One region of the Ralstonia chuxiongensis genome, then DNA from elsewhere that is predicted to be linked to it. Evidence: riboswitches for the same ligand, from Rfam matches in the RefSeq annotation. Region 1 holds a riboswitch; the other holds the start of a gene.

Region 1 (11,775 bases):
GCCGCGATGTGCAGGTTGGCAGTGCGCGCGCCGGTGGCGACGGTCAGCGTGTCGAAAAAGGCGTCGGCTTCCAGCGTGTAGCCGATCGCGCGCAGGCCGGCGGCCAGCGTGGCGGTCAGGCGGTGCACGCGTTGGGCGATGCGCTTCAGGCCCTGCGGGCCGTGGTAGACGGCGTACATCGAGGCCATCACGCCCAGCAGTACCTGTGCGGTACAGATGTTCGAGGTGGCCTTCTCGCGGCGGATGTGCTGCTCGCGCGTCTGCAGTGCGAGGCGGTAGGCCGAATTGCCTTGCGCATCGATCGTCACGCCGACCAGGCGACCGGGCATCGAGCGCTTGAACGCATCGCGCACGGCCATGTAGCCGGCATGCGGGCCACCGAAGCCGAACGGCACGCCAAAGCGCTGCGTGTTGCCGATCACGACGTCGGCACCCCATTCGCCCGGCGCGGCCAGCAGCGTGAGCGCCAGCAGGTCTGCAGCCGCAACGACCAAACCGCCGGCAGCGTGCACGGCATCGGTCAGCGCCTGGTACGTCGCCAGATCGCCCAGCAGCGCACCGTTGGCGCCCGGGTATTGCAGCAGCACGCCGAACGCGTCGTGCTTGGCAGCGTCGGCCGCCGGCCCCGTCACCACTTGCACGCCGATCGGTTCGGCACGGGTGCGCACGACTTCCAGCGTTTGCGGAAGTACGTCGTCCGCCACAAAGAACACGGTCGACTTCGATTTACCAATGCGCTGCAGCAGCGTCATCGCCTCGGCAGCGGCGGTCGCTTCATCGAGCATCGACGCATTGGCGATGTCCATGGCGGTCAGGTCGATCACCATCTGCTGGAAGTTCAGCATCGCCTCCAGGCGGCCCTGCGAGATTTCGGGCTGATACGGCGTGTATGCCGTGTACCAGGCGGGGTTCTCGAGGATGTTGCGCAGGATGACGCCCGGCGTGTGCGTGCCGTAATAGCCCTGGCCGATCAGGCTCTTGGCCACGCGGTTCTGCCCCGCGATGCCGCGCAGCTTGGCAAGCGCCGCTTCTTCGGTCAGTGGCTGCGTGAATTCGCCCAGCGGCATGCCGTCCTGGCGGCGGATGGCGGGCGGGATCACGGCGTCGATCAGCTTGGCGCGGCTATCAAAACCGAGCGCAGCAAGCATCTGCGCTTGCTCTTCCGGCGACGGGCCGATGTGGCGGTGCGCGAAGGCGTCGCACGCCTCCAGGGCGGCGAGGGTGGGGCGTTCGGCAGCAAGCGCCGAGGAAGCGGGGTGCGGAGCGTTCATGGCAAGGGCTCGAAATTCAGGCAAAGCGCCGATGTGCGGGTCAGGCACATCGGCTTCGGTGACCGGCTTAGCCGATCTTGGCGGCGTACTGCTCGGCCGACATCAGCGCGTTCACATCGTCGGCGTTGGTCGGCTTGATCTTGAACAGCCACGCCTCGTAGGCGCCGGCGTTGACCGACTCGGGCGCGCCCGCGGCGTCGGCGTTGTTGGCGATGATCTCGCCCGAGACGGGGGCGTAGATGTCGGAGGCGGCCTTGACCGATTCGACCACGGCAATCGCCTCGTCCTTGGCGACTGCGCGACCAGCGTCCGGCAGCTCCAGGAAGACGATGTCGCCCAGCGCGTCCTGCGCGTAATCGGTGATGCCGATGGTCAGCGTGCCGTCGGCTTCAACGCGGATCCACTCGTCGTGTTCGGTGTACTTCAGATCGGCGGGAACGTTGCTCATGAAAGGTTTCTCCGGAAGATTGGTATTGGGGGATGCAGATTCGGTGTTCAGCTGACCAGCGCCTTGCCATTGCGCACGAACGGCAGTTTAACCACAGTCGCGGTCAACTTGCGGTCGCGAATTTCGACCTGTACGTCGGTGCCGATGGCCACGTCCTTGGGCAGGCGCGCCAGTGCAATCGAGAGCGACAGGCTCGGGCTGAACGTGCCGCTGGTGATCTCGCCGTCACCGGCGGTGGTGATGACCTTCTGGTGGGCGCGCAGCACGCCGCCCTTGTCGCGCAGGATCAGGCCGACGAACTGTTCGCGCTGGCCGCCGGCTTGCAGCGCGGCCTTGCCGGTGAAGTCGCGTTCGCTTTGCAGATCGACCGTCCAGGCGAGGCCGGCGTCGAGCGGCGAGACGTGCTCGTCCATGTCCTGGCCGTAGAGGTTCATGCCCGCTTCCAGGCGCAGCGTGTCGCGCGCGCCGAGGCCGGCCGGGCGTACGCCTGCTTGCAGCAGGCGCTCCCACACACCGGCGATCTGCGCGGCCGGCACGACCAGTTCGAAACCGTCTTCGCCGGTGTAGCCGGTGCGGGCCACCATGATCTCGCCCACGTTTTCCACGGTGACGAAGCCGGCGTTGAACGGCTTGAGCGCGTCCCCCACCGCCTGCGTGCCGGGTAGCGCGGCGTACGTCTTGGCGCGCGCATTCGGGCCTTGCACGGCCAGGATGCCCAGCGGCTCGGCGCCAGCGTTGTTGTCGGAGCGGCGCGGCGTGATCGTCACGTCGGTGCCGGCGGCGGCGTTCTGCGCGACGATCCACTCCAGGTCCGTCGGCGCGGTACCGGCGTTGACCACCAGGCGGAACCAGTCTTCGCGGAAGAAGTAGACGATCAGGTCGTCGATCACGCCGCCCTTGGGGTTGAGCATGCAACTGTAGAGCGCCTTGCCGGGCGTTTGCAGCTTGTCGACGTTGTTGGCGAGCAGCCCACGCAGGAAGTCGCGCACGCGTGCGCCCGTGAGGTCGACCACGCACATGTGCGAGACATCAAAAATACCGGCGTCTTGGCGCACGGCGTGGTGCTCTTCGATCTGGGAGCCGTAGTTGACGGGCATGTCCCAGCCGCCAAAGTCGACCATGCGGGCCCCCAGCGAGCGGTGGATGGCATTGAGCGGCGTGTGTTGGAGCGTCATGGAATCTCTCGGCTGAGCGCGCCGCCGTGGCTTGGGCGCGGCGCATGGATCGGGAACCAGAAAAGCAAAAAGGCCACCTGCACAGCCTGATCCCTCATGGTGACGCCATGAAGATCAACAAGCTGCGCAGATGGCCCCTCTGTCCTTGGTACCTGAGAGATTGCGAAGCGGGGCGCATAGCGGTGCGCGCCGTTCGTGAGCCCCTTCGGTGGGCGCCCGCAGTGATCGTGCGGCGCCAGCTCTCCAGAGTGCGGTCGGACGCATGTCCGCCGATCCGCCCGGTCCTGGATGCCTGAGAGTTTTCGGGTGCTACCCCTTCGGCGGCGCCTTGCCGTGTACGGCGGGCACGCTCTCCCGGATGGATGGGCGGAATTTACGGAAGGGGGATGGGATTGTCAATTGGGGTGGACTTGGCGGCTTTTGAAAGGAGGGCTGGTTTTTATGCTTTCGGTGCATCCCTGGTTTCATCCCCTGCCGGGGCTGACTCACTTTCTTTGTCTTGCCAAAGAAAGTAAGCAAAGAAAGGCGCGCCCGAGATGGCGAAAGATTCCTTGAATTTATGTCGCAGGGAGGGAGGAGAGGCAAACTCGCTTCGCTCAAACAGCCTCCCCTCTTTTTCCTCCCTGCAACAGAAATTCAAGGCGCCATCTAGGGCAGGTACGTCAAAGGCCAAAGACAACGGCCACACCCTCGGGAGCTGGCGAGGTCGCCAAGCTCCAAGCGTGTGGCCGGAGTGCGGGTGTTGGTTGGTCTTGCTTTGGCTTTGACTTACTTGCCGATCTGGCGGCTGACCTGGTTTTCCTGCTGGTTCAGCGTGCGCTGCTCCTGCTTGGTGATGGCGCCGCCATTTTGAGCCGCCATGTCGCGCTCTTCCTGGCGAATCTGGTGGTCTTCCCGGTGCATCTGGCGCGCCTGGCCCTTGGTGATCTCGCCTTCCTTCACTTCGTTGTGGATGCGCTTGTTCTGGTTGGCCAGGCGGTGGTTGACCTCGGCACGGCGCGGGTGGTCTTTTTGCCACTGCGTTTGGGCGAAGGCGCCGGTGGTGGCGGACAGGGCGACGGCGGTAACGGCCAGGGCTTTGACGATGCGGTGCATGGTGGGTTCTCCGGTGGGCGGCCGACCGATTCAGCCGCTGTCCCGTCCATAACGGGGTGCCGCGCATGACCGCTTACGTGGTTCGTGTAACCACGCGTAAGCGGTGTAACGCCCGTGCGAAAAGCGGGGGGCGCAAACGCATGCGGTGCAGCTTCGCGCACCTCCGTCAGGCCCGACGCAGGTGGCCTTGCGCAGGCTCAATCGATGCAAAGGCGCCGTGCTACCATCGCCCTCCGCTGTATGTTCCCGCCTGCTTTTTCTTCTGCCTCTTCCCATGTCTTCCGGTCTCGCCCACGGGCTCAATGCTGCCCAATCCGAAGGTGTGCATTACCTCGATGGCCCGTGCCTGGTGCTGGCCGGGGCGGGCTCAGGCAAGACGCGCGTGATCACGCAGAAGATCGCGCACCTGATCCTGAACAAGGGGTTTGAGCCGCGTCACATCGCTGCCGTTACGTTCACCAACAAGGCCGCCAAGGAAATGCAGGAGCGCGTGGCCAAGCTGATGGACGGCAAGACACGCGAAGACGGCAAGCGCATTCCCATCAAGCAGTTGACGGTGTGTACCTTCCACTCGCTCGGTGTGCAGATTCTGCGCGCCGAGGCCGAGCATGTGGGCCTGAAGCCGCGCTTCTCGATCATGGATTCGGACGATTGCTTCGGGATGATCCAGGAGCAGCTGGCCACCACCGACAAGCAACTGATCCGCCGCGTGCAGAGCACGATCTCGCTGTGGAAGAACGGTCTCGTCGACCCGGACACCGCGATTGCCGAAGCGCTCGCCAACAACAACGTCGATGACCACCAGGCGGCGCTCGTCTACCGCAATTACGTTGCGACGCTGCACGCGTATCAGGCGGTGGATTTTGACGATCTGATCCGTATTCCTGCCGAGCTGTTCGCCCGCAATGAAGAGGTGCGCCTGAAGTGGCAGAACCGCCTGCGCTACTTCCTCGTCGACGAATACCAGGACACCAACGCCTGCCAGTATCAGCTGCTGAAGCTGCTGGCGGGCGGCTCGCACTTGCGTGCGCCGGCCTTCACGGCGGTGGGCGACGACGATCAGGCCATCTACGGCTGGCGCGGCGCCACGCTCGACAACCTCAAGCTGCTGCAGACGGATTTCCCGAACCTCAAGGTCATCAAGCTGGAGCAGAACTACCGCTCCACGGTGCGCATCCTGAACGCGGCCAACGCCGTGATTGCGCAGAACCCGAAGCTGTTCGAGAAGACGTTGTGGAGCGAGCATGGCATGGGCGACGCGATCAACGTGACAAGCGCCAATGACGAAGAGCACGAAGCCGAGAGCGTCGTCTTCAAGCTCTCTGCCCACAAGTTCGAGCGTCGCGCGCAGTTTCGGGATTACGCGATCCTGTATCGCGGCAACTTCCAGGCGCGCCTGTTCGAGCAGATCCTGCGCCGCGAGCGCATTCCGTATGTGCTCTCGGGCGGCCAGAGCTTTTTCGACAAGGCCGAGATCAAGGACCTATGCGCCTACCTGCGGCTGATTGCCAACGCGGATGACGATCCTGCGTTCATCCGCGCCATCACCACGCCCAAGCGCGGCGTGGGCAATGCGACGCTCGAAGTGCTGGGTTCGTTCGCGGGACAGGCCAAGGTGTCGTTGTTCGAGGCGGCGATGATGGGCGGCATCGAGGCCCAACTGGCGCCGCGCCAGCTCGAACCGCTGCGGGTGTTTTGCGAATTCATCGTGCGGCTGTCGGACCGGGCCGCCAAGGAACCCGCCGCCACGCTGCTCGACGAGATGATGGAAGGCATCCATTACGAGGCCTACCTGTATGACACCTACGACGAGCGCCAGGCCCAGAACAAGTGGACCAACGTGCTGGAGTTTCTCGACTGGCTCAAGCGCAAGGGCACCAAGCCCGAGAAAGAGGATGACGAAGAGGCCACCGGTTTCGACAATGCCGATGGCCTGATGGATGCCGGCAAAAACCTGCTGGAGCTCACGCAGACCATCGCGCTGATCAGCATGCTCGAAGGCAAGGAAGAAGACCCGGATGCGGTGCGTCTTTCAACGTTGCATGCGAGCAAGGGGCTGGAGTATCCGCATGTGTTTTTGGTGGGCGTGGAAGAGGGCATCCTGCCGCACTGCCGCGAAGACGATGATCTGACCGACGAGAAGATCGAAGAAGAGCGGCGGTTGATGTATGTGGGCATCACGCGGGCGCAGCGCAGTCTGCATATCAGCTGGTGCAAGAAGCGCAAGCGGGCTCGGGAGACGGTGGTGTGTGAGCCGTCGCGCTATATCGCCGAGATGAAGCTTGGCGAAGACGCGGGGCCGACGCCCGAGGACACCATGCCGGCGATGTCGCCGAAGGATCGGTTGGGGGCGTTGAAGGGGTTGTTGGCGGCGAAGAAGCCTGTGGTTTCTTGATTTTTTTTGACCTTAGTGGTCCACCCTCCTTTCGTTCCCTGCCGGGACCGATCTACTTTTCTTTGTCCTCCAAAGAAAAGTAAGCAAAAGAAAGGCGCGCCCGAGATGGCGACTTCCCCTTGAATTTGTGTGACCGTGCGGGGAAGGAGGCAAACTCGCTACGCTCAGACAGCCTCCTTCCTTGATCCGCCCGCTCACAAAAATTCAAGGCGCCATCAAGGGCTCAACGTCAAAAGAGAAAGGCCAACCCATCGCGCGGTTGGCCTTTTTCGTTTGGGCGGGCACCCAGAAGGTTTGCTTTTGTCCTTTGACTTTCCCTGCCCTATGCGGCGCCTTGAATTTCTGTTGCAAGGAGGAAAAAGAGGGGAGGCCTGTCTGAGCGCAGCGAGTTTGCCTCCCCTCCCTCCTTGCGACATAAATTCAAGGGATGGTTCGCCGCATCGGGCGCGCCTTTTTTTGCTTACTTTCTTTGGCAAGACAAAGAAAGTGAGTCAGCCCCGGCAGGGGATGAAACAAGGGATGGACCAAAAGCACAAAACCCCGAAAAGACCCGTCGCCGAACTGCGCTGTTGTGCCGCCGTGACGGCCTGCGTGCAGCTAGCAACGCTTTGGAACAGGCGTTGACCGACGTTGACACACATCAACGCGGCGCCCACATCCCGGTTTTAGGATGAGCCATCGCCCCCACTAGAACCGCCCCATGTTTCCGTTCGCCAAGCCGGCCGACGATCCGTCCGCCGCAAATGACACCGCCTTCCGCTGGTCGGCGCCGCAGGTGCGCGAGCTCGCGCAGCGTTTTGATACGCACGGCCCGCGCTACACCTCGTACCCGACGGCAGACCGCTTTCACAACAAATTCAGTAACGCCGATTACCTCGACGCCTTACACCGCCGCGCTACGATTGCACCCGCGCTGCATGCGCCGCTGTCGCTATACATGCACCTGCCGTTCTGCGCGAACCTTTGCTACTACTGCGGCTGCAACAAGGTCATCACAAAGGATCACTCGCGCAGCGCACGCTACGTTGAAACCCTCGCCCGCGAGATGGCGATGGTGGCCAACCAGATTGGCCCGCTGCGCCGCGTGACGCAATTGCATTGGGGTGGCGGCACGCCCACGTTCCTTGCGCACGACGAAATGCGCGCCGTGATGGCCGCCACGCGTGAGCATTTCGATCTGGCCGACGATGGCGAGATCTCCGTCGAACTTGACCCACGCCACGCCGACGACGCCACGCTTGAGGTACTGGCCGAAATCGGCTTCAACCGCGCAAGCCTCGGCATTCAAGACTTTGACCCCGACGTCCAGCGCGCGGTCCACCGCATCCAGAGCGTGGAAGAGACACGCCGCGTGGTCGACACGGCGCGCCGACTGGGCTTCGAGTCGATCAGCTTCGACCTGATCTACGGCTTGCCGTATCAGCGTACGGAAACGTTCAACGCTACGCTGGATCGCGTGCTGGAGATGGCGCCTGATCGGCTGTCCGTCTACAGCTATGCGCACCTGCCGCATCTGTTCAAGGCGCAGCGCCGCATCGACATGCTGACCCTGCCGACCGCCGATCAAAAACTCGATTTGCTCGCCATGACGGTGGAGCGCCTCGTTGCCGAAGGCTATGTCTACATTGGCATGGACCACTTCGCGCGGCCTGACGATGCACTCGCCATCGCGCAGCGCGAAGGGCGGCTGCAGCGCAATTTCCAGGGCTATTCGACGCACGCCGATTGCGACATGCTGGCCTTTGGCGTGTCCGCCATCAGCCGCGTGGGTGATGTGTATGCGCAGAACGAGAAGGATCTCGACGCCTATTACGCACGTATCGACGCCGGCGAACTTGCCGTGCTGCGCGGCATGTCACTCACGCCCGATGACCACGTGCGCCGCGCGCTGATTGGCGAGTTGATGTGCGGGTTCGAATTGAACATGCGCGCATTCGGCGCGCGCCACGGGTTGGATTTCAAACGCAGCTTTGCGGACGAGCTGCAGGCGCTGGCACCCCTGGAGGAAGCCGGGCTGGTGAAGGTAGGGGACGAGCGTATTGTCATCACGCCGCAAGGGCGGCTGCTCGTGCGCCGCATCGCCATGGTGTTCGATTCGCACCTGCGTGAGGCAGGCACGGAGCGCGCGGTGGAAGCCGAGGGCAAGCCCGTCACCTTCGTCCCGCGCTACTCCAAAGTGGTCTGATCCGCCTACTGACCCGAGGTCACGTCAGACCGTTGCCGGTTCGGGCTGCAGTGCAGTGGTTTGCGTCTGCGCACTGACCAGCGTCTGCGGCCAGATTTCCGCCAGGCGCAGCAGGTTGGTCGAACCAGCCTGGCCGAACGGCATGCCCGCCGTGATGGCAATCTGATCGCCCGACACGGCAAAGCCTTCTCGCGCAGCGGCACGGCACGCTGCATCCACCATCTCGTCGACGTTGCTCACATCGGGGCTGACCGTGCTGTGCACGCCCCACGTGATCGCCAGACGGCGCGCCGTATCGAGGCGCGGCGTGATGCTCACGATGGGCGCCAGCGGCCGCTCGCGCGCGGCGCGCAGGCTGGTCTTGCCGCTGGACGTGTAGGTGACGGTGGCCACCGCGCCCAGGATGTGCGTCACGTCGCGCAGGGCCGCGCAGATGGCGTCCTGGCGCGTGGGCAGCGGCGGTTGATGCTGCGCGTCGATCAGGTTGCGGTACAGCGGGTCGCGCTCGGTCTCGGCAATGATGCGGTTCATGATGCTGACTGCGGCCACCGGATGTTTGCCGCTGGCCGACTCGGCCGACAGCATCACGGCGTCGGTGCCGTCATACACGGCGCTGGCCACATCAGACGCTTCGGCACGCGTTGGCACCGGCGCCTCAATCATCGATTCCAGCATCTGCGTGGCCACGACTACCGGCTTGCCGTGGTGGCGCGCCATGCGCAGGATGCGCTTCTGCACGCCAGGCACGCGCTCGGGCGGCAACTCCACGCCCAAGTCGCCGCGCGCCACCATCAGCGCATCGGACGCCTGCACGATGTCTTCCAGATGCAGTAGCGCTGCGGGCTTCTCGATCTTGGAGAGCAGGCCGGCGCGGTCGCCAATGATCTCGCGCGCGGCGATCACGTCTTCGGCGCGCTGCACGAATGACAGGGCGATCCAATCGACGCCCAGCGACAGCGCGAAGTCCAGGTCGCGCAGGTCTTTCTCGGTGAGCGCCGGAATGGGAATCACCGCATCCGGCACGTTCACGCCCTTGCGGTCCGACAGCGGGCCGCCATCGACCACGCGCGTGACGATGGCCGTCGGATCGGCCGCTTCCACCGCCAGGCGGATCTTGCCGTCATCGAGCAACAGCGATTGCCCCGGCGCGGCAGCCGCGTACAGCTCCGGGTGCGGCAGGTGCACGCGCGTGACATCACCCGGCGTCGGGTCGCGGTCGAGCACAAAGCGATCGCCGTTCTTGAGCACGACGCGGCCGTCGGCAAACGTGCCGATGCGCAGCTTCGGGCCTTGCATGTCAGCGAGGATGCCGATGGGGCGGCCGGTCTCGGCCTCCACCGCGCGCACGGTGTCGTAGCGCTTGCGGTGGTCTTCGTGCGAGCCGTGGCTGAAGTTCAAGCGGAAGACGTCCGCGCCGGCGTCGAAGAGGGCGCGGATGGTGTCTTTGTCGCTGCTGGCGGGGCCGAGGGTGGCTAGGATTTTGGTGTTGCGGAAGCGGCGCATGTTGGTGTTTCCGGTGGGGTTGTTTGTTTGGACCTTGGCGGTCCACCTCCCTTTCACCCCCTGCCGGGGGCGACTCACTTTCTTTGTCTTGCCAAAGAAAGTAAGCAAAGAAAGGCGCGCCCGAGATGGCGACCCCTTCCTTGAATTTGTGTAACCGGGCGGAGACGGGGAAAACTCGCTGCGCTCAGACAGCTCCCCGTCTTTGTTCCGCCCGCTTACACAAATTCAAGGCGCCATCTAGGGCAGGAACGTCAACGACCGAACCGTTGGTCGCGTGCCCGAGTGGCTCTTGTTTGTTGCTGCTGTTGCTCGCTTCGAGTTGTGCTGCTGATTCCCACTGCACTTGTGGGCGATGGTTTGGCCGTTGACGTTCCTGCCCTTGATGGCGCCTTGAATTTCTGTTGCAGAGAGGAAAAAGAGTGCAGGCCTGTTTGAGCGAAGCGAGTTGCCTGCACTCCCTCTCTGCGACAGAAATTCAAGGAGTCTTTCGCCATCTCGGGCGCGCCTTTCTTTGCTTACTTTTCTTTGGCAAGACAAAGAAAGTGAGTCAGCCCCGGCAGGGGATGAAACAAGGGATGAACCAAAACACCAATCCATCCCTGCATCCAAATCCACTCAGCCAGTAATCAAAATCGCCCGAAAATCATTCACATTAGTCCGCGTCGGCCCAGTCACAATCAAATCGCCCAACGCATCAAAAAACCCATACCCATCGTTGTTGTCGAGCAGTTGCTTAGCCCGCAACCCAAGCGCTTCAGCACGCGCCAGACTATCCGGCGTCAAGATCGCACCAGCGTTGTCTTCAGACCCATCAATGCCATCGGTATCGCAAGCAATTGCATGCACACCCGGCAGGCCATCCAACGCCACGCCCAGCGCCAGCAGGAACTCGGCATTGCGCCCGCCGCGGCCGTTACCGCGCACGGTCACCGTGGTTTCACCACCCGACAGAATCACGCACGGTTTGGTGAACGGCTGATTGCGCGCCACGATCTGCCGCACGATGCCGGCGTGCACTTCGGCCACATCGCGCGCCTCGCCTTCAATGCTGTCCGACAGGATGTGCGCTTCATAACCGAGTGCGCGTGCCTGTGCGGCTGCCGCTTCCAGCGCGTGCTGCGCCGTCGCGATGACGTGGCTGCGATGGCCTTCGAAACGCGCATCGCCGGGCTTGGGCGTTTCGCCCGCGCCGGTTTCCAGATGACGGCGCACGGCTTCAGGCACATCAATGCCGTATTTTTCGATCACGGCCAGGGCATCCGCGCAGGTGGTGGCGTCGGGCAGCGTCGGGCCGCTGGCGATGAGCGTCGGGTCGTCGCCGGGAATATCGGAGATCAGCAGTGTCTCGACGCGTGCGGGTGCGCACGCCAGCGCCAGGCGCCCGCCCTTGATGGACGACAGGTGCTTGCGCACGCAGTTCATCTCGCCGATGCTGGCGCCGCTTTTGAGCAGCGCGCGGTTGACGGACTGCTTGTCGGCCAGCGTCAGCCCTTCGGCCGGTGCAGCCAGCAGGGCCGAGCCACCGCCCGAGATCAGGCACAGGACGAGGTCGTCTTTCGTCAAACCTTCGAGCAGGCCGACCATGCGTTGCGCGGCGCGTTGGCCAGCCGCATCGGGCACGGGGTGCGCGGCTTCAACCACTTCAATGCGGCCTTGTGTGCCGGGCGCGCGGCCGTGCTCGTAACGCGTGACGACCAGGCCAG
Region 2 (11,775 bases), on a different contig from region 1:
GCAAAGACACCGAGCTTGAGGTAGTCATCCATGTCGAGGGTGCGATCGGCCTCGTCGGGATTTTTCCAGGAGATGCAGAACACGGTATGGCCCTGCTCTACCAGATAGCGGATCAGCGAGTTCTGCGGAGACAGATCCAGGATGTAGTACTTCATGATCCATGCCGGCACGATCAGGATGGGCTCGGCCTGGACCTTGCTCGTGGTCGGCGTGTACTGGATCAGTTCGATCAGGCGGTTGCGCAGGACCACCTTGCCGGGAGTGATGGCAACGTCGCGGCCCACCGCAAAGCGTTCAGTGCCGGCGGCCGGCGCGCCGCTCATGGAGCGCTCCAGATCGTCAAGCGCATTGAGCGCGCCACGCACGAGATTGGTGCCGTGCTGTTCAAAGGTCCGGCGCAGAACAATCGGGTTGGTTACCAGTTGGTTGCCCGGTGACATCATGTCGAGCCATTGACGTGCAGCAAAGGCAACCACGTCCTCATGATGTTTGGCGACACCCCACACGCCGCGCGTGGCCGCCTCCCACCATTGTTCGGTCAACAGGAAGGACTGGTGCAATACGTTGAACGGCCACAGGCGCCACTCGTCCGCCGAGAAACGACGGTCGCGGGCCGGCGGCTGGACGCAAAGGCACACGTCCTGAGGGCCGGACGCCATACAGTCCCGGATGTAACGCTCGAGTTGTTCGGCCTGCGTCAGCGCCAGGCGGCACAGATCCAGCCGCTTCCCAGGCGAGACGGCAAGATGCAGCGCCCAATCAAGCAACGCTAGTTGCATTGATGCGAGGGACAGCGAATTCGATGTGCGGGCAAGAGCAGCGTGAAACGGCAGATCGATCGGCAGATCGATCTGTTCTGCAGTCGATGAAGACGGCACGGGGGCGGTGCGCATAGTTGGGGCGTCAAACGATTGCCAATATGCGATCCATTAGATGCCAGCGGCTACCGACCAGACTTGACGCACCTCAAACCGGGACAAGAGCGCGGACTCTAGACAGTGTCAAAGAAATGACATCTGCAGTTTCCTGCCAGTCGTCACAGAGGCTTCGCCCGCGCCTTACGGGCCTAAATGGGTGTGTTAGAGTCCGGCGGGGAAAACGTGACGATCTGCAAGATCGGCCCCATATTTCCATCGCTCCCAACGTTGTACCCGCGAATCTGTTGCACCAACAGGATGCATTGGGCGCATGGCGTGGGCGTCGCGAGACGAGATGACTTCCCCACCTGTCAGGCCAAAATAGCCAAAGGGCAGCGCAATCTCCTACGAACGGCTCGGCAACGCCATTTGTGGTTGAGATATTGATCCGGATTGACATCGGCGCGCTCGCGGCCCCGGCCCACCTGCCTCGTCATCGAGGCGCAACGAACAATCCATTTAGAGAAAATCGTGTTCACTTGCATCAACCAGAGCTGCGGCACGCAGTGGGAGCTGTCCGACGTCGTCATCAAGGATGAGGGCCAAGGGCCGCTGTTCCGCTGTGCGCTATGCGGCGCGCGCAACTATCTCAAACGCGTCGAAACCAAAGACGGCCGGGTCATCTACAAGCAAATCGAAGGCAAGCCGCTCAAGTGATCCAACGCAACGACATGACCATCGAACCAACCGCCACGCCCTTCACCACCCTAGCGCTCGCCCCGGCCGTGCTCGCGAACCTTGCGCAGCTCGGCTACACCGACATGACGCCGATCCAGGCTGCAAGCCTGCCCATCGCGCTTGCGGGCCACGATCTGATCGCGCAGGCAAAGACGGGCAGCGGCAAAACGGCAGCGTTTGCGCTGGCACTGCTCGCACGGCTCGACGCGCGCAGCTTCGACGTGCAGGCGATGGTGCTCTGCCCGACGCGCGAGCTTGCCGATCAGGTTGCGCAGGAAATCCGCCGCCTGGCACGCGCCGAAGAAAACGTAAAGGTACTGACGCTCTGCGGCGGCACACCGATGCGCCCGCAGGCGGCGAGCCTCGAACATGGCGCGCACGTCATCGTCGGCACGCCGGGGCGCATCATGGACCATCTGGAGCGCGGCAATCTCGCGCTCGGCGCACTGAAGACGCTCGTGCTTGACGAAGCAGACCGCATGCTCGACATGGGCTTCTTCGATGACATCGCGACGGTCGTGCGCCAATGCCCGCCTGATCGACAGACGCTGCTGTTCTCGGCGACCTATCCGGAAGGTATTGCGAAGCTGAGCCAGCGCATTCTGCGCAATCCAAAAGAGGTGAAGCTCGAAGAGCGCCACGACGACAGCAAGATTCGCCAGCGCTTCTACGAGGTGACCGACAACAAGCGGCTGCATGCGGTCGGGCTGCTGCTCAAGCACTATCGGCCGGTGAGCACGCTCGCGTTCTGCAACACGAAGCAGCAATGCCGTGACCTGCTCGACGTGCTGCGCGCTCAGGGCATCCACGCGCTGGCGCTGCATGGCGAACTCGAACAGCGCGAGCGCGATCAGGTATTGATCCAGTTCGCGAACCGCAGTTGCTCGGTGCTCGTGGCAACGGACGTTGCCGCGCGCGGGCTCGACATTGCGCAGCTCGAAGCGGTGATCAACGTTGACGTGACACCCGACCCCGAAGTGCACGTGCATCGCATTGGCCGCACGGGCCGCGCCGATGAGAACGGCTGGGCGCTGAGCCTCGCGAGCATGGACGAGATGGGCCGTGTCGGCAACATCGAGCAGGCCCTCGGGCGCGAGGTCGAATGGCACAAGCTCGACGAGCTGGATACCGGCAATGACGCACCGCTGCTGCCGCCAATGGAAACGCTACAGATTCTCGGCGGACGCAAGGAGAAGATCCGCCCCGGCGATGTGCTCGGTGCCCTGACAGGCGACGCCGGCTTTCGGGGCGACCAGATCGGCAAGATCAACGTGACCGAATTCTCGACCTACGTTGCGGTCGACCGCGGCATCGCACGCGAGGCGCTGCGCAAGCTCAACGGCGGCACGCTGAAGGGCAAGAAGGTCAGGGTTCGGCTCATGGACGAATGACCCCCTGCCCCTGCGCAGTTACCGGTTGCCGCTCGTAGGAAGAGCGCGATTCAACCCAGCATGGCAGCGGCAACGCCCGCCGCCGCACAAAACGCCACCACAATCAGCGGTGGCGTTTTCCATCGCGTCAGCAGCAGGAACGCAATCGCCGCGACGGCAAAGTCGCTCCATGACCGCACGGCGCTCGTCCAGACGGGTGTGTAAAGGGCAAAAGCCAGCAATCCAACGACTGCGGCATTCACACCCGCCAGCAGCGCCGCCATGGAAGGACGCGCGCGCAACGCCTGCCAGTAAGGCAGCGCCGCGATGACCAGCAGCAGGCCCGGCAGAAAAATGCCCACCGTGGCAAGCGCAGCCCCGGCCCAGTGATTCAGCCCCGGTCCGATCGTCCAGCCAAGGAAAGCGGCGAAGGTGAACAACGGCCCGGGCACGGCCTGCGCGGCGCCGTAGCCTGCCAAGAAATCGTTCGACGTGACCCAACCCGTCGCGACCGTCTGATGCTCCAGCAGCGGAAGCACGACGTGCCCGCCCCCGAAAACCAACGCGCCCGAACGATAGAACGCGTCGAACACCTTGGCGGGCATCCACGGATGAAGACCTGCAACAACCGGAAGCCCGAACAGCAGCGCGCAGAAGAGCACCAGGCTGACGATGCTCGCCACGTGAGACACGCGGAATGCAGCCCCCTGCTCCGCCCTCGGAGCACCACTCGCCGGACGGGACGATCGGCATAACATCAGCCCCAGTACGGCGCCAAGCACGATCACGACAAGTTGCGCGTAAACGGTCGTCAACGCGCTGAGCACGGCGATGCTGATCAGCGCGATACCTGCGCGCTGCCAGTCAGGACAAAGCTTGCGCGCCATGTCCCACACGGCCTGCGCCACCACCGCAACGGCAACCAGCTTCAAACCGTGGATCAGGCCCGCGCCAATCGGGCCGCCCAAGCTCGGCGCGAGCATCGCAAAAACCAGCAGCAGCAAGACGGAGGGCAGCGTAAAGCCGCACCATGCTGCCAACCCGCCACGCCATCCCGCCCGAAGCAGCCCGACGGAAAACCCCACCTGGCTGCTGGCAGGCCCCGGCAGAAACTGGCAAAGCCCGACAAGGTCGGTGAATGTTGCGTCGTCCAGCCAGCGGCGGCGCTCCACGAGCTCGCGCCGGAAGTAGCCGATATGTGCGACCGGCCCACCGAAACTGGTGAGACCCAGCTTGAGAAAGACCGCCAGCACTTCCATGGCAGAGCCCGCGTGATGTGTGCGGGACGGTGTGGCGGATGCGGTCATTTGCGGGCGAGATCGACGTTTGGGAAGCGCGTATTAGAACATTGCCGCCGTGGCATAGAAGGCAACTAAAGTGGCAGGATAGGCATCGCCGTCACCGTCACCGTCATTGGACGCTTCCGCGTATCCCATCATGCACTTCGCTCAGGCCATTGGCGCGCAGCGCTATGTGTTCAACGATCTCAAGACGCTCCTGGCCAAAGCCAGCCCGGCGCGCTCCGGCGACTATCTGGCGGGCCTGGCTGCTGCCAGCGAAGGCGAGCGCATGGCCGCGCGCATGGCGCTGGCAGACGTGCCGCTGTCGGCGTTCCTTAACGAAGCGCTGGTGCCTTATGAGGAAGACGAGGTCACGCGCCTGATTCTTGATCGGCACGACGCACAGGCCTTCCGGCCGATTGCCTCGCTCACGGTGGGCGAGTTCCGCAACTGGTTGCTCCTGCATGAGACGGACAGCCAGACGCTGGCAAGCGTCGCGCCCGGCATCACGCCCGAAATGGCCGCCGCGGTCAGCAAGCTGATGCGCAATCAGGATCTGATTTCCGTGGCCCGCAAGTGCCGCGTGGTCACGCGCTTTCGCAACACCATCGGCTTGCCCGGCCGATTGTCAGTCCGGCTGCAGCCCAATCACCCGACGGACGACCCCAAAGGTATTGCCGCGTCGATCATCGATGGCCTGCTCTATGGCTGCGGCGATGCGACCATCGGCATCAACCCTGCGGGCGACAATCTCGGTGCGATCGTATCGCTGCTGCAATTGGTCGATGAACTGCGCAATCGCTACGCCATTCCCACGCAGTCGTGCGTGCTGACCCACGTGACAAACACACTGCGCGCCATTGACCAGGGCGCGCCGGTTGACCTGGTGTTTCAATCGGTGGCGGGCAGCGAACAGGCCAACGCGGGATTCGGCATTAGTCTTGCCTTGCTGGCCGAGGCGCATGACGCGGCGCAGGGCCTGGCGCGCGGTGCGGTCGGCAATAACGTGATGTATTTCGAGACCGGCCAGGGCAGCGCGTTGTCGGCCAATGCGCATCACGGCGTCGATCAGCAAACCATGGAGGCGCGTGCCTATGCGGTGGCGCGGGCGTTCTCGCCGTTGCTGGTCAACACGGTGGTCGGTTTTATCGGTCCGGAGTATCTCTACGACGGCAAGCAGATCATCCGCGCGGGGCTGGAAGACCACTTCTGCGGCAAGCTGATGGGCCTGCCCATGGGCTGCGACGTCTGCTACACCAACCACGCTGAAGCCGATCAGGACGACATGGATACGCTGCTCACGCTGTTTGGCGTGGCCGGCATCCACTTCATCATGGGCGTGCCGGGCGCCGACGACATCATGCTCAATTACCAGAGCACCTCGTTTCATGACGCACTCTATCTGCGCGACACGCTGGGCCTGCGGCCGGCGCCGGAGTTTGAGGCGTGGCTGCAAAGCATGGGTATTGTCGACGCCGCTGGGCGCCTGCAAGACGCCACGGCGCGGCAGCCGCTGCTGCAGTTGGCCCACGCGCTGTGAACCCCGTTGGATATCCGCACATGCCGAAACACACGCTCGTTCAGCCGAATCCGTGGACACACTTGCGTGCCTTTACCGACGCACGTATTGCGTTGGGCCGCGCCGGCAACAGCCAGACGACCGACGCCGTGCTCGCGTTTGGCGTGGCACATGCCCAAGCGCGCGATGCCGTGCACTTGCCGCTCGATAGCACGGCGTTGTCGGCCGCGCTTGGGCAGGCGGGCCTCACGGCATTGACCGTGCACAGCGCGGCAGCTGACCGCGCCCAGTATCTGCGCCGTCCAGATCTCGGCCGCCGGCTTGACGATGCCAGCCGAGTAAAACTCGGCCCGTTGCGGCCAGCGCAGCCCTTCGACGTTGTCTTTGTGATTGCTGACGGGCTTTCCGCATTGGCGGTGCAAAGCCACAGCGTGCCACTCCTGTGCTGCGTGCGCGATCGTCTGCCGCGCGACTGGTCCATCGGCCCTGTTGTCATCGCCGGGCAGTCTCGCGTGGCGTTGGGGGATGAGATCGGTGCGTTGCTTGGTGCGCGGCAGGTGGTGATGCTGATCGGTGAACGGCCGGGGTTGAGTTCGCCTGACAGCCTGGGCATTTACCTGACCTACGCGCCGCGCGTCGGTTGCTCCGATGCGCAGCGCAACTGCATCTCGAATGTGCGCCCGGCAGGGCTGACTTATGACCAGGCAGCGACCCGGCTGGTGTTCCTGCTCAAAGGCGCGCTGGCGCTCGGTCGCAGCGGCGTGGACCTGAAGGACGACACGCCATCCATCGCCTCCGGTACATCCCGACTTGCCGAACGCCACGACCCGTGACACACTCCCTCCCGCTGCCCACACCGGCAGCACGCAGGCGCGGCTGACGCACCAACGACAGCTGCAACACGCCGCAGGAGAGACCGGGCTTAACGCGCACACGCGCAACGCCCGGCGCCGATGGAGCAACCACCCCGGAAACTCTCAGGCAAAAGGACTGTGGCGTCGACTGCGAATCTGGAGAGAGGCGTGCACGCGTGCGCCCACCGAAGGGGATGGCGCCAGCGCTGCTGACGCCCAAGCTCTCAGGTCCCGAGACAGATGGGGTGAGCCGACCGGATCGTCCGGTCATGACATCACTCCATAGGGACCGCCATGACGCACATCGTCATCGTCGGCGCCGGCATATCCGGCGTCACCACTGCTTACACGCTCTCGCAACTCGGCTATCGGGTCACGGTGCTCGACCGCCACTTGTATCCGGCCATGGAAACCTCGTTCGCCAACGGCGGGCAGCTTTCCGCCAGCAACGCTGAAGTCTGGAACAGCACCGGCACGCTGCTCAAGGGCATCAAATGGATGCTGCGCAACGACGCCCCGCTCCTGCTCAATCCCAAGCCGTCCTGGCACAAATACTCGTGGATCGGCGAGTTCGTCGCTAGCATCGCGCACTACCGCCGCAACACCATCGAAACCACGCGCATGGCCATCGAGGCACGCAAGCATCTGTTTGCGATGGCCGAACGGGAACAAATCGATTTCGATCTGCAGAAGCGCGGCATTCTGCACGTCTATCACGACAAGGCGAGCTTTACGGCCGCAGGCAAGGCCAACGCCCTGCTCGTCGCCGGCGGGCTTGAGCGCCACGCCGTGAGCCCCGAAGACATTGCAGCCATCGAGCCCACACTGCGGGGCAACTACTACGGCGGTTATTTCACAGAATCCGACGCCACCGGCGACATCCACAAGTTCACGCGCGGTCTCGCGCAGGCGTGCGAAAAGCGCGGTGTGCGCTTTGTGCAAGGCGTGGATGTGCGCGATGTGCAAACCAGTGAAGGCGGCGTTCGTCTCTTGCTGCAAACCACGCTGGATGACCGCCTTTCCACCAGCGAGGCGAATGTCGTGCAGGACATTGCCGCCGACGCGATGGTCGTGTGCGCGGGCGTGGGCAGCCGGCATATCGCGCAAATGGTGGGCGATCGCATCAACGTGTATCCGGTCAAGGGATATTCGATCACGGTGCACCTGGACGACGAAGCCAGCGTGCAAGGCGCGCCGTGGGTCAGCCTGCTCGATGAGAGCGCGAAGATCGTGACCAGCCGCCTCGGCGCTGGCCGCTTCCGCGTGGCGGGCACGGCGGAGTTCAACGGTTACAACCGCGATATCCGCGCGGACCGCATCGAGCCCCTGGTGGCCTGGACGCGCCGCAACTTTGCGATTGGCACGTCGCGCGTGGTGCCGTGGGCGGGCTTGCGCCCGATGATGCCGGACATGATGCCGCGCGTCGGCCGTGGGCGGCATGGGCGCGTGTTCTACAACACGGGCCACGGGCATCTGGGTTGGACGCTATCCGGCGCCACCGCCGCAATGGTGGGCGACGTGATCGCGCGCGACTGCCCATTGCATTGATCGCAGCAAAAGAAAAAGCCCGCCGAGACTCTGGCGGGCTTTTTCATTGCGAGAGCGATCGGAGCGATCAGAACTTGTGCCGCACGCCCAGCATGACGCCCAGGCGCGAGTTGTTGCCATACGTGTTACCCGAGTTGTTGAACGCGGCCGCGCTATTCAGCGCAATCCAGGCGCCCTGCAGGCGGGTGTAGTCAACTTCGGCGTAGACGTCGGTGCGCTTGCTGAAGGCGTAGTCGAGCATGCCGGCGGTGGTCAGGCGCTTGCCGCTCGCGTCGAGATGCTTCATCCAGTCATATTGCACGGTGCCGATGAAACTCAGTGCGCCGGAGATCGGCACCTTCGCGCCCACATAGGCGGCTTGGTTCTTGTAGTCGGCCACGTCGAGGCGGCTGTTTGTATAGCCCAGGTACCACGTGGCAATCGAGGTATCAAGCTTGCCGCCAAAGCCCCAGACCGTCTGCTTGCTCGCCAGCGCAGCCGGCACCGCACCGAAGAACGCTGATGACACATCGCGCGTGACCTGATACACCGCGCCCACTTCAGCCGGGCCCATGCTGTAGACGATCGAGCCGGCGCCGGCCGAACTCTTGCTGAAGCTGCCCGCTGCCTCGCCAAAGGTCCATGCGCCGGCAAGTTGCAGGCCGCCGAACGATTTGATGTATTTGACCGTGTTGTCGTAGCGCAGGCCGGTGTAGTTGCCGCCTTGATAGCCGACGATGGAATTGTTGGCAAACGCCATCGCCTCGTATGAAGACAGGACCTCGTGCGCCAGCGTGTATTGCCGGCCGAGGTAAAGCTTGCCGTAGTCGCCTTCGAGGCCGACCACTGCGGTACGCCCGAACAGACGTCCGCCCTGCTGGCTGCCACCGGTATCGGGGGAGAAGCCCGATTCCAGGATGAACATGGCCTTGGTGCCGCCGCCCAGGTCTTCCGTGCCGCGCAAGCCCCAACGGCTGCCGGTCAGCACACCGTCTGTCATCTGCAGATTGCTGTTGCCTGCCGCATTTTCGTGCGTGCTGTAGCGGATGGTGGTGTCGATCAGCCCGTAGAGCGTGACACCGCCGGCGGTTTGCGCCGCCGCTGGCAGGCTCGTGGCTCCGAGCACCAGTGCGGCAATCATTGTCTTGTTCATGGCTCCCTTGTCTCCTCTTTGGTGTGATGGGTATGGATGTGCGACGGCCGCACGCGCAGCCGCGGTGTTGCGTGGATAGCGCCCATGGCCGCACAACCGTGAGCGCAAGATTTCTCGTGTCTCAGTGGTCAGCCGAAGTGGTGGCGCCGCGGCTCAGTTGTGCCTGCACAGCCATGCGCACGGCAGCGTTTGCTGCGCCGTAGCCCAGGTAGCCGTTGCGCTGGACAAGCTCGAAGAAGAAGCGCTCGCGAAAGGGTTCGGTGTAGGCGTGCAGAAAATCGCCGTGCGGGTCGCGGTCGTAGAGAAGACCGTCGTCGTGCAGGCGGGTGAGCAGCGCGTCATCCAGCCCAAGTCGGGCGGCAACGTCGTCGTAGTAGTTCTCTGGCACGTGCTGTAGGCAGGCCGCGCCACGGTCAATGGCCTCAATGGTCTCGAACAGCCGCTCAGTGCGGAATGCAATGTGATGCACCCCCGAGCCCGCGTAGGCCGTGATGAACCTGCCCGTGGCCGTGCGCCCACTTTCCGATACGTTGAGCGGAATCCGCACGTTGCGGTCCGGGCTCACCATCGCCCGGCTTTTCACGAGGCCGTACGGATCGGCAATCTCCTGTACGGCTTCGGCGTGCATGCCAAAGACGGCACGGTAGAACAGCACAAAGCTGTCGAGCCGGTGCGCGGGCAGCGCCTGCGCAACATGGTCAATCGATGCCCAGCCTGCTGCATCGTCTTGCACGCCAGGATGCAAGACAAAATCGCTTTCATAGATGCTGCGATCGGCCTCGCGATCGTCGATCAGATAGAGCAGCGTGCCATCGGGTGCGCGCAGCGCGGGAATGCTGCGCTCAGTCGGCCCCACGGGCCCGCGCCACTCCTGGGCGCACAGCTCACGTGCGCGTGTCATGGCGCGCTCGGCATCGTCCACCTTCAGGCCGATCGCACAGACAGACGGCCCGTGCAGCTGGAAGTGCTCCGACGCGGCGCTGTCCTGCTCCATGTTCAGGATCACGTTGACGCCGCCTTGCCGATACAGGTCAACCGCCTTGGAGCGATGGTGCCCCGCAAGAATAAAACCCAGCGCACGCAGGCGCGTTTCAAGTTCCCGTCCTGCCGCCGCGTCCACCGCAAACTCCAGAAAATCCACGCCTTCAAATTGAGCAGCCGCAGGCAGTTCCGCACCGCCAGCTTCGGACTCCAGCCAGCGCAGCGAACGCATGCCGTCCAGCGCCGTGAGCCGCGCCGGTGCAGAGCGGAATTCGTCATTGAAGACTTCAAGCGACAAGGGCCCCGTATAGCCCGCAGCAAGCAAGTCGCGCGCAAAGTCCGTCACCGGAAGGTCACCCTGCCCCGGGAAATTACGGTGATGCCGGCTCCAGGACAGTACGTCCATCGACAACTTCGGGGCGTCTGCAAATTGCACGAAGAACAGCTTGTCTGCCGGTACGTCGTGAATGCCATCCAGCGTGTCGCCCAGCGACAGCGTATGGAAGCTGTCGAGAATCAGCCCGAGCGCCGGGTGGTCAGCCTGCCGCACAATCTGCCACGCCTGACGCCAGGTCCGCGTGTGCCGCCCCCAGGCCAGTGCCTCATATCCCACGCGCAGCCCGCGCCGTGCCGCTGCTTCTGCCATCTGGCGCAGATCGTCTGCCGAGCGCGCAGGATCGTCGATGGCGATGTCCTGCACGTTGCTGCAGACGAGCACCATCTCGACGCCCAGCTCGGCCATCACGTCGAACTTGCGCTCGGCGCGCGCCAGGTTACGGGCGAGCAGTTCGCCGGGCATTGCCTCGAAATCGCGGAAGGGCTGGTACAGCATGATCGCCAGCCCAAGTTCCGCCGCCATTTGCCGCACGCGCGCCGGCGATCCGTCGAAATTCAACAGGTCGTTTTCGAAGATCTCGACGCCGTCAAAGCCCGCGGCGGCCGCGGCTTCCAGCTTTTCAGGCAGCGTGCCGGACAGGCACACCGTGGCGATGCATTTGGGGCGACGTGCTGGGTGAAGCGAGTTCATGGCGATACGGTGGTCGAACGTCAAGCAATGCCCGCAGCGTAGGAGCGCCCCAACATGCCGACAAGCGGCATTCGCGCAACAGCGTTCGATGATCGTACAATCATGCGCACATATCGCTCGTTTTTAGGGTTATCGCCATGACGAAGGAACCGCTGAACCGGCGCGACTGGATCGCTGGGCTGGAAAAAGGGCTCGCCATCTTGGAGGCGTTCGACCACGAGCACCCGCGCCTGACGCCCACCCAGGCCGCCGAGTTGACCGGCCTCACCCGCACGGCCGCGCGCCGCTATCTGCTGACCCTCGAACACCTGGGCTACCTCACCAGCGAAGGCACGCTGTTCAGCCTGACGCCGCGCGTGCTGAAGGTGGGCTGGTCGTACTTCGATTCGGCGCGCCTGCCGCGCACGGTGCAGCCCTTCCTGCAGCAGGTGACTGCCGCTGTGGGCGAGGTGGCGTACCTCAGCGTGCT

The links. Region 1 has a riboswitch for glycine ahead of gcvT (glycine cleavage system aminomethyltransferase GcvT). Riboswitches for the same ligand answer to the same signal wherever they lie in the genome.
Region 2: another riboswitch for glycine. It lies ahead of NKG59_RS01115 (D-amino acid dehydrogenase); the one in region 1 lies ahead of gcvT (glycine cleavage system aminomethyltransferase GcvT).

The regions. Positions count from the first base shown of each region.
Region 1 is NZ_JAMYWC010000002.1:33,500-45,274, reverse strand. Features, by position in the region: gene gcvP (aminomethyl-transferring glycine dehydrogenase) at 1-1,271, opposite strand, end outside; gene gcvH (glycine cleavage system protein GcvH) at 1,339-1,719, opposite strand; gene gcvT (glycine cleavage system aminomethyltransferase GcvT) at 1,767-2,894, opposite strand; glycine riboswitch at 3,024-3,151, opposite strand; glycine riboswitch at 3,164-3,261, opposite strand; gene NKG59_RS04820 (hypothetical protein) at 3,663-3,989, opposite strand; gene NKG59_RS04815 (UvrD-helicase domain-containing protein) at 4,264-6,384, shown strand; gene hemN (oxygen-independent coproporphyrinogen III oxidase) at 7,085-8,569, shown strand; gene pyk (pyruvate kinase) at 8,594-10,072, opposite strand; gene NKG59_RS04800 (glycerate kinase type-2 family protein) at 10,688-11,775, opposite strand, start outside.
Region 2 is NZ_JAMYWC010000001.1:257,600-269,374, forward strand. Features, by position in the region: gene NKG59_RS01085 (PHA/PHB synthase family protein) at 1-893, opposite strand, end outside; gene NKG59_RS01090 (hypothetical protein) at 1,389-1,574, shown strand; gene dbpA (ATP-dependent RNA helicase DbpA) at 1,589-2,986, shown strand; gene chrA (chromate efflux transporter) at 3,037-4,272, opposite strand; gene NKG59_RS01105 (ethanolamine ammonia-lyase subunit EutB) at 4,403-5,785, shown strand; gene eutC (ethanolamine ammonia-lyase subunit EutC) at 5,806-6,597, shown strand; glycine riboswitch at 6,662-6,767, shown strand; gene NKG59_RS01115 (D-amino acid dehydrogenase) at 6,913-8,166, shown strand; gene NKG59_RS01120 (porin) at 8,234-9,298, opposite strand; gene NKG59_RS01125 (bifunctional sugar phosphate isomerase/epimerase/4-hydroxyphenylpyruvate dioxygenase family protein) at 9,420-11,306, opposite strand; gene NKG59_RS01130 (IclR family transcriptional regulator domain-containing protein) at 11,444-11,775, shown strand, end outside.